DNA from 2 places in the Cupriavidus sp. 10L45 genome. Region 2 is predicted to be linked to the other one. Evidence: predicted binding sites of a transcription regulator. Region 2 holds the regulator's gene; the other holds the start of a gene.
What was found. The regulator LexA, encoded in region 2, represses DNA repair genes until DNA is damaged. The targets are predictions, from matches to a motif close to ACTGTATNNNNATACAGT.
Positions count from the first base shown of each region.

Region 1 (6,776 bases), on a different contig from region 2:
GAGCGGCTGATCGAGGTGGGCGGGCGCATGCCGGCGGACGTGACGCCGGTGCTCGGCCCCGTTTCCACGGGCCTGGGCGAGGTCTACCAGTACACGCTGGATCGCGCCGACGATGGCAACCGCGAACTGACGCAGGAGGAGCTGGCCGAGCGCCGCATCGCCCAGGACTGGGTGGTGCGGCCGCTGCTGCGCTCGATCCCCGGCGTGGCGGAAATCAACTCGCAGGGCGGCTACGTGCGGCAGTACCAGGCACTGGTCAACCCGGAGCGGATGCGCCACTACGGGGTCAACATCCAGCAGGTCTACCAGGCGCTGGCGCGCAACAACGCCAACTCGGGCGGCGGCGTGCTGCCGCACTATGCCGAGCAGTACCTGATTCGCGGCGTGGGCCTGGCCAAGGGCGTGGACGACATCGGCAGCATCGTGCTGAAGGAGATCAACGGCACGCCGGTCTACCTGCGCGACGTGGCGCAGGTGACCATCGGCCACGAGGTGCGACAGGGCGCGCTGGTCAAGAACGGCCAGACCGAGGCCGTGGGCGGCATCGTGATGATGATGCGCGGCGGCAACGCCAAGGAAGTGGTCAGCCGCGTGAAGGCCCGCGTGGCCGAGATCAACGACCGCGGCATGCTGCCCGGCAAGCTGCAGATCGTGCCGTACTACGACCGCAGCGAACTGGTGGACGCCGCGCTCTGGACCGTAACCAAGGTGCTGCTCGAAGGCGTGGTGCTGGTGGTGATCGTGCTGTTCCTGTTCCTTGGGGACGTGCGCTCGTCGGTGATTGTGCTGGCCACGCTGGTGCTCACGCCATTGATGACGTTCATCGTCATGAACAAGGTGGGGCTGTCGGCCAACCTGATGTCGCTCGGGGGGCTGGCCATCGCCATCGGCCTGATGGTGGATGGCTCCGTGGTGGTGGTGGAGAACGCGTTCGAGCGGCTGGGCCACGCCGAGAAATCGGGGCTGACCCGCACCGAGATCCTCGTCAAGGCGGTGCAGGAGGTGGCCACGCCGGTGATCGTGGGGGTAGGCATCATCATCCTGGTGTTCCTGCCGCTGATGACGCTGTCCGGCATGGAAGGCAAGATGTTCGCGCCGCTGGCTTTCACGATCTCGATTGCGCTGGCGATCTCGCTGTTCCTGTCGCTGACGCTGTCGCCGGTGCTGTCCGCCTACCTGCTCAAGGGCGGCGCCGAGCATGACACCAAGCTCATCGCGTTCATGAAGCGCAACTACCTGCGTATGCTGCACTGGGCGCTGCAGAACAGCAAGACCACCGTGCTGTCGGCGGTGGGGCTGTTCGTCGCGACGATCCTGATCGTGCCGCTGCTGGGTACCTCGTTCATCCCCGAGATGAAGGAGGGCTCCATCGTGCCCGCCATCGACCGTGTGCCGAACATCTCGCTGGAGGAGTCGATCAAGCTCGAGAAGATGGCCAACAAGCTGGTGCTGGAGGTGCCGGGCGTGAAGTCCGTGGTGTCCGGCGTGGGTCGGGGCGAGAGCCCGGCGGACCCGCAGGGCCAGAACGAGTCCACCCCCATCGCCAGCCTGAAGCCGCGCGACGAGTGGCCGGACGGCTGGACCCAGGACGACATCGCCAACGCCATTCGCGAGAAGCTCAAGGCCATTCCGGGCGTGCAGGTCGTGATGGCGCAGCCGATCTCGGACCGCGTGGATGAGATGGTCAGCGGTGTGCGTTCCGACGTGGCGGTGAAGATCTTCGGCGATGACCTCGACAAGCTGCGCGAGCTGGCCGGCGAGATCGCGCGCGTGGCGGGCGGCATCCAGGGCTCGCAGGACGTGCGGATCGAGCGGATCTCGGGCCAGCAATACCTGTCGATCGAGATCGACCGGCAGGCGATTGCGCGCTACGGGCTGAACGTGTCGGACATCCACGACATCATCGAGATTGCCATCGGCGGCAAGCGCGCCACGGACATCTTCGAGGGCGAGCGCCGCTTCGCGGCGGCGGTGCGCCTGCCCGAGGACTTCCGTGACAACGTGCAGGCCATTCGCCAGCTATTGGTGCCGGCGCCGGGCGGCGTGCAGGTGCCGCTGGAGTCCGTGGCCAAGATCGAGGTCAGCGACGGCCCGGCGCAGATCAGCCGCGAAATGGCCAAGCGCCGCGTGGTGGTGATGATCAACGTGAAGGACCGCGACCTGGGCGGCTTCGTGGCCGAACTCCAGAGCGCGGCCGAGAGCAAGGTCAAGCTGCCCGAGGGCTACTACTTCGAGTGGGGCGGCCAGTTCCAGAACATGGAGCGCGCCATGGGCCACCTGAAGATCATCGTGCCGATCACCATCGCCGCGATTTTCTTCCTGCTGTTCCTGCTGTTCAACTCGCTGCGCTTTGCCACGCTGATCATCACGGTGCTGCCGTTCGCGTCAATCGGCGGGATCATCGGGCTGTTCGTGACGGGCGAGTACCTGTCCGTGCCGGCGTCCGTGGGCTTTATCGCGCTGTGGGGCATGGCGGTGCTGAACGGGGTGGTGCTGGTGTCGTACATCCGCACGCTGCGCGAGTCGGGCATGTCGCTGCGCAACGCGGTGGTGCGCGGCGCTACGCAGCGTTTCCGCCCGGTGATGATGACCGCGACGATCGCCATGCTGGGCCTGGTGCCGTTCCTGTTCTCGACCGGACCGGGCTCCGAGGTGCAGCGTCCGCTGGCCGTGGTGGTGATTGGCGGCCTGATCACCTCCACGCTGCTGACGCTGGTGATGGTGCCGGTGCTGTACCGCTGGTTCGACGACAGCAAGCCGGAGCCGCGCGACATGTCGGTGTAGGCGCGGTATGACGTTGGCCCTGACGTTGACCCCTGACGTCGCAGTACAATGACGGCCGGCCGGCACGCCACGCGTGTCGGCCGTTTTTCGTTTTTCGGAGGGATTCCATGACGTTGCCGGTTTCACGGCAGGGGCGCCGCATGCTGGTGGCGCTGGCTGCTGCCACGCTCTCGACCTTCGCCTTCGCTACCGAGGCGCCCGTCAATATCGAACTGGGCCAGCGCGGCGGACGCCCCGAGGCACCCGAGGCACCCGTGGCCTGCATGGAGGCCGTCAAGGCCAGGCTGCCGAACCCCGACCGCTTCCGCTGGGTGCGCGGCACCACGCGGCGCGTGGCGGAGGACTTCTACAGCGTGGTCGGCAACGTCGAGTTCGTGAACCAGGCCGGCGAGACGCGCAAGGGCGACGCCCAGTGTGATGTCATGCGCGCGCCCGGCAACCAGTTCATCGTGCCGAAGGTACGGCTGCCCCAGTAAATACAAGGGTTTGCGAGCCGCCAAGATGACAATGCTGTCATCTTGGCGGCTTTTTCATTGGCGCGTCTTTACACGTACGGGACCATCTCCTAAGCTCTTGTGTACGCTGTACACAAATAGGCAGCGACATCATCGACTGAATCAAACCGATCAACAGGAGACCGTTGCAATGCAGACCGAAACGACCAACGAACACCGCTGGCTGCAGAAGCTGGTGGGCAAATGGATGGCCGAAGGCGAGGCGGTGATGGGGCCGGACACCCCGCCGCAGAAGTGGAAGATTCCCGAACAGGTGGGCGCCGTGGGCGACCTCTGGGTGCAGGGCCGCTCCGAGGGCGAGATGCCCGGCTGCGGGCAGGCCGTCACGGTGATGACGCTGGGCTATGACCCCACGCGCAAGCATTTCGTGGGCACCTTCATCGGGTCGATGATGACCCATATGTGGATCTACGAGGGTGACCTCGAGGCCGATGGCCGCACGCTGACGCTGCGCGCCGATGGCCCGACCTTCACGCCGGAAGGCAAGCTGGTGCCGGGCAAGACCTCGAAATTCCGCGACGTAATCGCCTTCCAGGACGATGACAACCGCACGCTGACCTCATTCATGCAGGGCGATGACGGCGAATGGATGCAGATCATGCAGGCGCGGTATCGGCGGGAGAAGTAGGGCGCGGGGAGGGGCGTCGAAGCCGGACGCCTCAGACCCGGTCCAGTTCGTCGCTGTTCCACCAGGCGTCCAGCAGGGGCTGGAAGCGGTTGTCGGGCGCGGGCGGTATGCGCGTGCTCTTGCGCGCGGGCGGCAGTTCGCGCCCCGTCAGCTGGTAGTAGACGGCAGCCGGCAGGGTGCCCGGGCCGTAGGGCACATGGTCGATCACGCTCATCTGCCGCGCGGCCTTCAGCGCCCGGGTGGTCTCCTCCGGGGACAAGCCGCTGGCGTCAGCCAGCGCGTCGCGGCGCAGCGGACCCTCGCGCTGCAAACCGGCGATCAGAAGATGCACACATTGACGTGTATTCCGTTTCATAGGGGCGCATTTTTCCGCACCTGCCCCGCGCTGCACAATCCGGATTGACATTTGTTTGCAATCCGCCACGTCGTTTCGTGGCAGTTGCCCCACTGTAGTGGGAGATGTGGGGCCTTTTGGGCCACTTTTCGCCCAACGAGGCGGCGCGCGTTCCACTTCGGCCATGCCCCTCTTGCGCCAGCGTCGATACTGTATAAGCATACAGTAATCGTCAATCTTCCGATGGCGCACGCCCGCCGCGTGTGCCGAATTCATCACCATGACTGCGCCCCCGCACATCCTGCCTGCCGAGGAGGATGGTGCGTCTCCACTGCCTTCGCCTCCCGATCCCGTGCCCGATCACCGGGCCTCGGTGGCCGAACTCGAGCATCGCTACCCCGGGCTGTGGCGCGCCGGGCAACTGGGCCATGCCGGCCGGCTGCCCGTGTGCCCGAGCGGCTATGACGCGCTGGCGCAGGAGTTGCCCGGCGGGGGCTGGCCCGCTGGCGCGGTCACCGAACTGCTGCTCGCCCACGATGGCGTGGGCGAACTGCGGTTGCTGATGCCGGCGTTGCGCACGCTGGCCGCGGCGGGGCGGCGCCTGGCGTTCGTCAATCCGCCTTATCTGCCGAATGCCGCTGGGCTGGCGGGGCTGGCCGGCCTGCCTGCGCGACAGCTCTACTGGGTGCGGCCGCCGGCGGCCACCCCGCCGGCCTCGCGCCGCACGGACATGCTCTGGGCGGCCGAGCAGATGCTGCGCAGCCAGGCGTTCGGCGCGGTGCTGGTGTGGCTCGGCGCCGCGCGGCCCGAGGCGCTGCGCCGGCTTCAGGTGCTGGCCCAGGCCGGCGATACCGTGGTCTGGGTGCTGCGGCCCCTGCGCGTGCTCCAGGAATCGTCGCCGGCCGTGCTGCGGCTGGCGCTGTCGCCGTTGCCCGGCAACATGCTGTCGATTGCCTTCCACAAGCGCCGTGGCCCCGTGCGGGACGCGCCGCTGCAACTGTCGCTGGGCGGCATGGCGCACGTGCCCGCACGCGTCGCCACGCCCGTCACTCCCACCGCTCCTGTCACTCCCACCGCGCCTTCCGTGGTGCCCCCTCATCATGCTGCCGACGTTCTGGATCGCGGTGCATCTGCCGCGCCTGCCGCTGGACGCGCTGCAACCGAGCTGGCCTGAGGCCGCCGGTGCGCCGTCCGTCCCCGCCTCCGGCACGCTGCAACAGGCGCTGCCCGTGGCGGTGATGGCGCACGAGCGCGTGGTGCTGGCCAACGGCCCGGCCGTGGCCCTCGGCGTGGCGTTCGGCATGCGGCGCGGCGGCGTGCAGGCGCTGTCGGCGGAGGTCGTGCAACTGGAGCGCAGCCTCCCGGCCGAAGAGGCGTTGATGACCGACGTGGCGCTGACGCTGCTCCACTTCACGCCGGCCGTGACGATCGACCCGGATGCCGAATCGGCCACCGTGATGCTCGACGTCACCGCCAGCCTGCGCCTGTTCGGCGGGCACCGCGCGCTGTGCCGTGCCATCCGCGCGCGGGTGCGGCAGCTCGGCACGTTCGCGCAACTGGGCTGCGGCACCACGGCGCAGGGCGCGGCCTGGCTCGCCCGGCAGCCGCTGCGCCGGACGCGGCGCGGGATCGTGCGGCCCGCGCGCCGCGCCATCCAGCCTGCCCGCATGACGCGCCTGCTCGATGCCCTGCCCGTGGCGTGCCTGCAGACGCTGGCCGATCCGGGCTGGCTCGAGGGCGTGGGCTGCCGCACGCTGGGGCAGGTGAGGCAGTTGCCGCGCGCGGGGCTGTCGCGCCGCATCGGCACGGCACTGCTGGCGCGGCTCGATCAGGCTTACGATCAGGCGCCGGCCGGCTTTGCATGGTTCGAGGCGCCGCCTGCCTTCGCGCAGCGGATGGAGCTGCCGGGGCGCATCGAAGCGGCCGACGGGGTGCTGGCCGGCGCGCAGCGGCTGCTGCTGGCGCTGTCCGGCTGGCTGGCGGCGCAGCAGGCCGGCGTTACGCGCTGCGTGCTGGTGCTGGAGCACGAGCGCTACCGGCTGGGCCAGGACATGGACAGCACGCTCGTGCCGCTGGGCCTGGCGCAGCCCAGCCGGGACCCGGTGCATCTTTCCAGGCTGCTGCGCGAGAAGCTCGACAAGGTGCGCTTCCACGCGCCCGTGGGCGGCCTGGCGCTGCGCGTGGAGGCGATGGAGACCTGCTTGCCGCAGAGCGATTCGTTGTTCCCGGAGCCCGGCGCGGCGCCGGCCGAACTGGGCCGGCTGATCGATACGCTGATGGCCCGCCTCGGCCGCGACAACGTGCTGCAGCCTCGCCCGCTGGCCGACCATCGCCCCGAATGCGCCAACCAGTGGGGCCCTGTGGACGAGCCGCCGCCCCGCGCGCCCGCCACCGGCACGCTGCCGCCCGAACGGCCGCTGTGGCTGCTGGAGGCGCCCCGGCCGCTGCGCGTGCAGCGGCACCGGCCCGTCTACGAAGGCCCGCTGGTCATGCTCACCCGCCCCGAGCGCATCGA
Region 1 covers NZ_JBFTJC010000004.1:215,800-222,575, reverse strand. The annotation lists gene AC1DFU_RS09085 (efflux RND transporter permease subunit) at 1-2,784, shown strand, start outside; gene AC1DFU_RS09080 (DUF2880 domain-containing protein) at 2,892-3,260, shown strand; gene AC1DFU_RS09075 (DUF1579 domain-containing protein) at 3,430-3,927, shown strand; gene AC1DFU_RS09070 (hypothetical protein) at 3,959-4,258, opposite strand; gene imuA (translesion DNA synthesis-associated protein ImuA) at 4,542-5,435, shown strand; gene AC1DFU_RS09060 (Y-family DNA polymerase) at 5,362-6,776, shown strand, end outside.
Region 1: the regulator LexA is predicted to act here: its motif matches at 4,471-4,488, upstream of imuA (translesion DNA synthesis-associated protein ImuA).

Region 2 (6,776 bases):
CTCCTCGGCCTTGCCGGCCACCTGGAGCATTTCATACACCGTGATCACGTCCGCCGGCTTGGTGGCGGAGATCAGGCGGGCAATGCTCTGGAAGATGAGGCGGTGATCGAAGCGGTAGAAGTCCGATTCGGAGAGGAAGTCGGCAATACGGTCCCAGGCGGCGTTGTCCAGCAGCAGACCGCCGAGTACCGATTGCTCGGCCTCGATGGAGTGCGGGGGAACCTTGAGACTGTCTAGTTGGGGATCGGCGGCAGGCGCATTCATGGGGTGGGATTATAGCGGCGCCGGACCCGGCCCAAGGGCGCGGCGGCAATAAAAAAGGCAGGAGCGCAGCTCCTGCCTTCTTGTGCATCGGACGCACCGGCCGGGGCCGGCGCATCGATACGGTGCTGCTTAGACGTGCTCGCCCAGGACGGACACGGTCACGTCCACCACCACGTCGGTGTGCAGCGCAACGTTGACCGGGTGGTCGCCAACGATCTTCAGCGGGCCGTTCGGCAGACGCACTTGGGCCTTCTCGACCTTGAAGCCTTGGGTTTCCAGGGCTTCGGCGATGTCGGCGTTGGTCACCGAACCGAACAGTCGGCCGTCCACACCCGACTTCTGGGTGATCTGGACGGTCAGGCCGTTCAGCTTCTCGCCTTCGCCTTGAGCGGCGGCCAGCTTAGCGGCAGCGGCCTTTTCCAGCTCGGCGCGCTTCACTTCGAACTCGGCGATCGCGGTTTGCGTGGCGCGACGTGCCTTCTTCGACGGGATCAGGAAGTTACGAGCGTAACCGTCCTTCACGCGAACGATGTCGCCCAGGTTGCCCAGGTTGATGACTTTTTCCAGCAGAATGACTTGCATCGTGTATTTCTCCTTGCGGTCCTGGGACTATCAGTTCTTGTGCAGGTCGGTGTACGGCATCAGCGCCAGGAAGCGGGCGCGCTTGATGGCCGTATCCAGCTGACGCTGATAGTGAGCCTTGGTACCGGTCAGACGAGCCGGCGTGATCTTGCCGTTATCGCCGATGAAGTCCTTCAGGGTGTCCAGATCCTTGTAGTCGATCTGTTCCACGCCAGCCACGGTGAAGCGGCAGAAGCGCTTGCGCTTGAACAGCGGGTTCTGTTGCTGGAAGCGCTTCTTGTTCTTGTTGTCACGTTTGACGAATGCCATGATTCAATCCTTTACGAATGCTTTACATCCAGTGATGTGAAAGACGAGTGCCTTGCTGTTGCGGTGCCTGCGGGTGAGGAATCCTTCGCAGTCGAGCAGCGTGCCGAGCGGTAACCGCTCTAGACGCTGGCCGACGGGACCGATCCCCATCGCCGCGATGGCGAATTCCACCTGCCGGGGCGTTTCCGCCTCCATGACCTCGCCGGCATGCTGCAGGATGCAGTTGACGACGGGCACACCGGCCGGGGTGTAGCGCAGCGCATCGCGCTCCGCGAGGGCGGCGGTCAGCCTTAACTGGTTCACCGCTGTGCTCCCCCGCTCTCGCTACCTGGCCTGCCGTGGCGGATTTCGCCTGCCACGACCGGCACCGCAGACTGCATTCAGGCAGCCTGGCCTTCCGTGGTCGTTTGCGCGGCCTTGCGGGCTTCTTCGCGCTGCACTTCCTTCATCATCGGCGAAGGAGCGGTCTCGGCCTTCTTGGTCTGCACGATCAGGTGACGCAGCACGGCGTCATTGAACTTGAAGGCGTGCTCGAGTTCGGCCAGGGTTTCCTTGCCGCATTCGATGTTCAGGCAAACGTAGTGAGCCTTGGCCAGCTTCTGGATCATGTAGGCCATCTGACGGCGGCCCCAGTCTTCCACGCGGTGAACCTGGCCGTTTTGCGACGTGACGAGCTGCTTGTAACGCTCGATCATCGCCGGCACTTGTTCGCTTTGGTCCGGATGGACGATAAATACGATTTCGTAATGACGCATTGACGCTCCTTTTGGATGTAGCCACCCGGGCGCCATGTCCGGTGTAGCAAGGTTGAATAGCCCGCGAGTATAGCCCGGTTCCGAGCCAGCACGCAAGCCGGCATCCCGGCAGGACGCTGGGAATCTCTCAGTATTGTCGGAAAACAGCCTGCAGGCGAGCCGGATCGGTGCCAAGCGACGCATCCGCCGCCAGCGCCACCAGCAGCAGCACGCGCGCCTTGTACGGATTGAGATTGCCGGCGGAGGCGAATTCGCCCGAGGCCAGGCGCGGGCGTGCCGGCCCCGCCACATGGCCGGCGCCCGTGCGGGAGCTTCGCACCACGGCCACGCCTCGCGCAGCTGCATCGGCGAGCGCGTCGCCCAGCGTCTCATGAACCGAGCCATTGCCGGTGGCCGCCACCACGAACCCCTTTACGCCGGCCGAGACCATCGCATCCACGGCCACCCTGCCCGGCTGGGCATAGCTCGCCACGATTTCGACAAGTGGCCACGCCGTAGGCACGGGCAGCGCTGGCGCGTCGCCGGGGGCGAACGCGCGTCCAAAGCGCACGTAGGCATCCTGCACGAAACCAATTGGCCCGCCCGCCGGCGACGTGAACGCATTGACCGCCGAGGTATGGGCCTTGGCGACATCGCGGGCCGCATGAATTTCCTGGTTCAGGACCACGAGCACGCCCTGCCCGCGCGCATCCGGGCTTGCCGCCACGCGCACTGCGTCGAGCAAATTCAGCGGACCATCGGCCGAGAGCGACGTGGACGGGCGCATTGCCGCGGTCAGCACCACCGGCACCGCGCTCCGCTGCGTCAGGTGCAGGAACATCGCCGTTTCTTCAAGCGTGTCCGTGCCGTGGGTAATCACCACGCCCACCACATCGGGCTGCGCGACCCAATGCGCCACCCGCGCGGCAAGCGTCGCCCACAGGCTGAAGGCCATGTCCTTGCTGTCGATCTGGGCCACCTGCTCCGTCTCCACACGGGCCACCTCGCCCAGCGCAGGCACGGCCTGGATCAGCGACGAGACCGGCACGGTGGCCGCGCGGTACTGCGCACTGCTGGCGGGGCTGGCGGACGAGCCTGCGATGGTGCCGCCGGTGGCGAGCACGACGATGCGGGGCAATGACGTAGACATATAGCGAGAAAATCGAGCGAGTGAGCGGGTGGTGCAGGCGATTGTAACTGTGGCACGCCGAGGGCCGCCGCTCTCGCAAACCCGTGTCGCCGGGCGCACTGGAGTCCGCCTGGTGTCGCGCATGCCCCACATTGCCACTGCAAATTGTGCTTGCACTTCACTCGATACTGTATAAAATCACAGCATACTGTTTAAACATACAGTGCTTCGGCACCACGAGAGACCGGCGACCCATGGCGACCCTGACACCCCGGCAACAGCAGATCTTCGACCTGATCCGCAACACGATCCGGCACACCGGCATTCCGCCGACCCGTGCCGAGATCGCGTCCGAATTCGGTTTCTCCTCGCCCAACTCTGCCGAGGAACACCTGCGAGCGCTGGCCCGCAAGGGCGTGATCGAGCTGACGCCAGGCGCGTCGCGCGGCATCCGCCTCAAGGTGGCACGTAGCGATTCGGAGATGACGGACCAGTTCTCGCTGCCGATGGCCGGCGTGATGCAGCTGACGCTGCCGCTCGTGGGCCGCGTGGCCGCAGGCAGCCCGATCCTTGCCGCAGAGCACATCGACCGTCAGTACCAGGTAGACGCCTCGGTATTTGATGATCGACCTGATTACCTGCTGCGCGTGCGGGGCCTGAGCATGCGCGATGCCGGCATCCTCGACGGCGACCTGCTCGCCGTCAGGAAAGCCAGCGAAGCCGCCAACGGCAAGATCGTCGTCGCGCGGATCGGCGACGATGTGACCGTCAAACGCCTGAAGCGGCGCGGCGACATGATCGAGCTGATCGCCGAAAACCCGGATTTCGAGAATATCGTGGTGCAGGCCGGCCGCGAGGAATTTTCGCTGGAAGGCATCGCCGTCGGGCTAATCCGCTCCTCGGGCTTCTGACTTCCGAGACCGGACGGGCGGCCGCCTGTCCTGGTCCCCAGTTTTGCAGTGCCAACGCCGCCCCGTTCTCTCCGGACGACGGGCGTGGACTCCTGCTGTCGCAAACTTCGAGGTGCCGCCATGCTGCCAGTCAACCACACCGCTTCCCGCCGCCCGGTCAAGCCCGTGCCGTTCCGCCAAACCAAGGGCGTGCGCGTCTACCAGGGCGCCCAGCGTCGTACGATGGTCGGCAGCATGGCTGCAATCTGCCGGATGCTGGAACTTGCGGATATGCCCGACAAACTGGACGCATGAACCGCTAGCGGCGGATCCGCGTCGCCCAAATCATTGTAAATAGTGCAGTTGCGAGCCCACCACGTGAAATTAAGAGAACGTTTAATTCGTCGTGAGAGGTGCTTTACACTCGATGGCGCGCATCCGTAGTACTGGCGCATTGGCGCCGATGCGCGAAACCGGAACTTGTCGACCCCGCCGAGTGCCGGTTTTTTTTCGCCCTCCCCGGCTGGATCAGGTACCAGGATACATGCCAGTCATGTTCTTGCGCAGACGGTCCCACAGCATACGCACGCCCCGCACGGTCCCGCTCAGACCCGCCGAGTAGCCAGGGTCGTAGTAGTGAATCAGCAACGACCGGCGCTCGCCAACTTCCACATCAAGGTTGGCATGCTGGAGCACAAAGCCGTTGAAGACATAGACGCTGCCCGGCTCCACCGGCACGCGGTTGCAGCGGCCACGGCGCAGATCCCGTAGCGTCAGCCATTTTCTGATGGGAAACGGCAGATTGCGCTGAATGCCATGACGAAGCTTGCAAAAAACATTGGCCACAGTGGATACCGCCAGCCGTGGCGGGTGATAAACCAGCAGATCACCGTTGCAAACGCCATCGGGGGCGAGCTTCAGCGGAATCAGCAGCGTCAGCAGATGCGAATCGTAGTGGCGGCAATGGCTCTCGTTGCGCGTATACGTGCTGGCACAACGAATCACGTGGAACGCTTCCCAACGCAGCGACTTCTTCAGGAGCGTGGTGGCCATGGCCCGAGTCTCGGCGCACACCGTCTCCTCGAGCTTGCGGAAGGCTTCATTGCGACGTAGTAACTCAGCCATTGCGAATGGCTCGGCACGCTCGGGCTGTTCGCCGAAGGATCGATCGATAGCCGCGTTAATGGCAGCCAAGGTCGGCATCGGAATCACACTGGAAAATGCCGCCAGTGCTACATCAGGGTTGAATCGAATTCGCTCCGCCACGGCATGACCTCGCGCTTCGTATAGGTGATTTGCCTAGATGATATGGATTAGACCATTTGGCCCGCCGTGAAGCGTAGCGAAAATCATTCTCGAAAACTTGTCACTATGTGGGCTGTCGCACATGATCCGGGAACAAAGCCCAGTGCATCCACGCCCCCGACGGTTTTCCGGCACATGGGCCGATCAACGATTATTCTTTGGGTGAAGGATCGACGGACACTGGCTGACGATATAAGGGACGCAATGAGGACAAGCCTGGCGGCATGGCTCCTGGTCATCGCCGCACTGATTTCGGGGCCGGGGGTTGCTGCTGAGTTCGGTAGCAAGGGTGGCCCCGAGCCCGCCAATATCGATCAGATTACCGACCTACTTCGCGAAGAGCCCTACGACCTGGAGCTACTGATCAGCTTTGGGACATCGAAGGGCGGATCGGCTGGCCATATCGCCCTGGGCGTCCGTGACGACACGCTCGGCGACGACATTGTCTACTCGGCAAATTTCTACGCCGACCGCACGCCCAAGCACGAGAATGATTTTTACACCGCCAATCTGATGGCGGGCATCCCAAAGAAGGAATATCTGTTCAAGACGGCCTCCTCCATCGCGGAAACGACGATGTTTGGCCTCGACTATGGCGAGATCTACAAGCGGTCGGTGATCGGTGTGCGGGTCTACGGCGTGCCCACGCAGGAAAAACAGTCGCTGGTCGATTACTTCCGCCGCATCAACGACGATTACCATCGGCGGGCAACGGACACCGAATATCACAGCGGCACAATCCAATACGATTATTTGCGCCTGAACTGCGCCAAGACCATCGGCGCCGCCTTCAAGTACGGCGCCGGCTACAAAAATTTGACGATAAAGAGCCCCAAAGTCCTATCCGGGCGACGCGTGGTGGCCGCCGCGACCGCGAATATTCCCACGGAGATGGCGATGAAGCTGATCAAGGAATGGGGCAAGCGCGGATACGGTATGGACGTAGTGCTGTACAAGAAGTACGGCAGCTCCACCTATGTGGAACCTCGCGAAGAGGAGAAGGTGGCATTCAAGGACCTGCCCAACCGCTTCCCCTCCGTCCTGTCGCTCGATTTCCGCAGGGAGCAAGGGGCCTATCGCGACTTCGACAATCTCTACGCCATGTACCTGTTCTACAACCTGGGCCGGTTCAGCGTGCGCGTGAATGAGCAGACGCGGTTGCTGGAGGTCGAGAAGGACAAGGAGCCGATGCCCTATCGACAAGCCGCGGAACTGGCCAAGGCCAGCGCCGAATCGGACAGCGAAAAATTTCGTCGCCACGCCGAAGCGCCGGACAACACCCATCTCTACTATTTCTCGGAGGGGAATCAGGACGGGAGTGCTCGCTGAGCGGGTAGCAACGGCGCGCAGAAAAGCAAAACCGCCACTTGAGTAAGTGGCCGTTTTGTTAAGCAATTTGGGGTGGCTGATGGGACTCGAACCCACGACGACAGGAATCACAATCCTGGACTCTACCAACTGAGCTACAGCCACCGTAGAGGTTTTGCCAGCTTGCCGCTGGCGCTTCCGCTAACCGGCGTTGCCGTTCAACGAAAAACAAGATTCTACAAGGATCTTCAGAGG
Region 2 covers NZ_JBFTJC010000007.1:331,778-338,553, reverse strand. The annotation lists gene AC1DFU_RS15435 (replicative DNA helicase) at 1-264, opposite strand, end outside; gene rplI (50S ribosomal protein L9) at 394-846, opposite strand; gene rpsR (30S ribosomal protein S18) at 877-1,155, opposite strand; gene priB (primosomal replication protein N) at 1,159-1,458, opposite strand; gene rpsF (30S ribosomal protein S6) at 1,536-1,910, opposite strand; gene AC1DFU_RS15410 (asparaginase) at 2,038-3,081, opposite strand; gene lexA (transcriptional repressor LexA) at 3,273-3,929, shown strand; gene AC1DFU_RS15400 (hypothetical protein) at 4,050-4,223, shown strand; gene AC1DFU_RS15395 (hypothetical protein) at 4,437-5,174, opposite strand; gene AC1DFU_RS15390 (hypothetical protein) at 5,418-6,542, shown strand; tRNA gene AC1DFU_RS15385 (tRNA-His) at 6,611-6,686, opposite strand.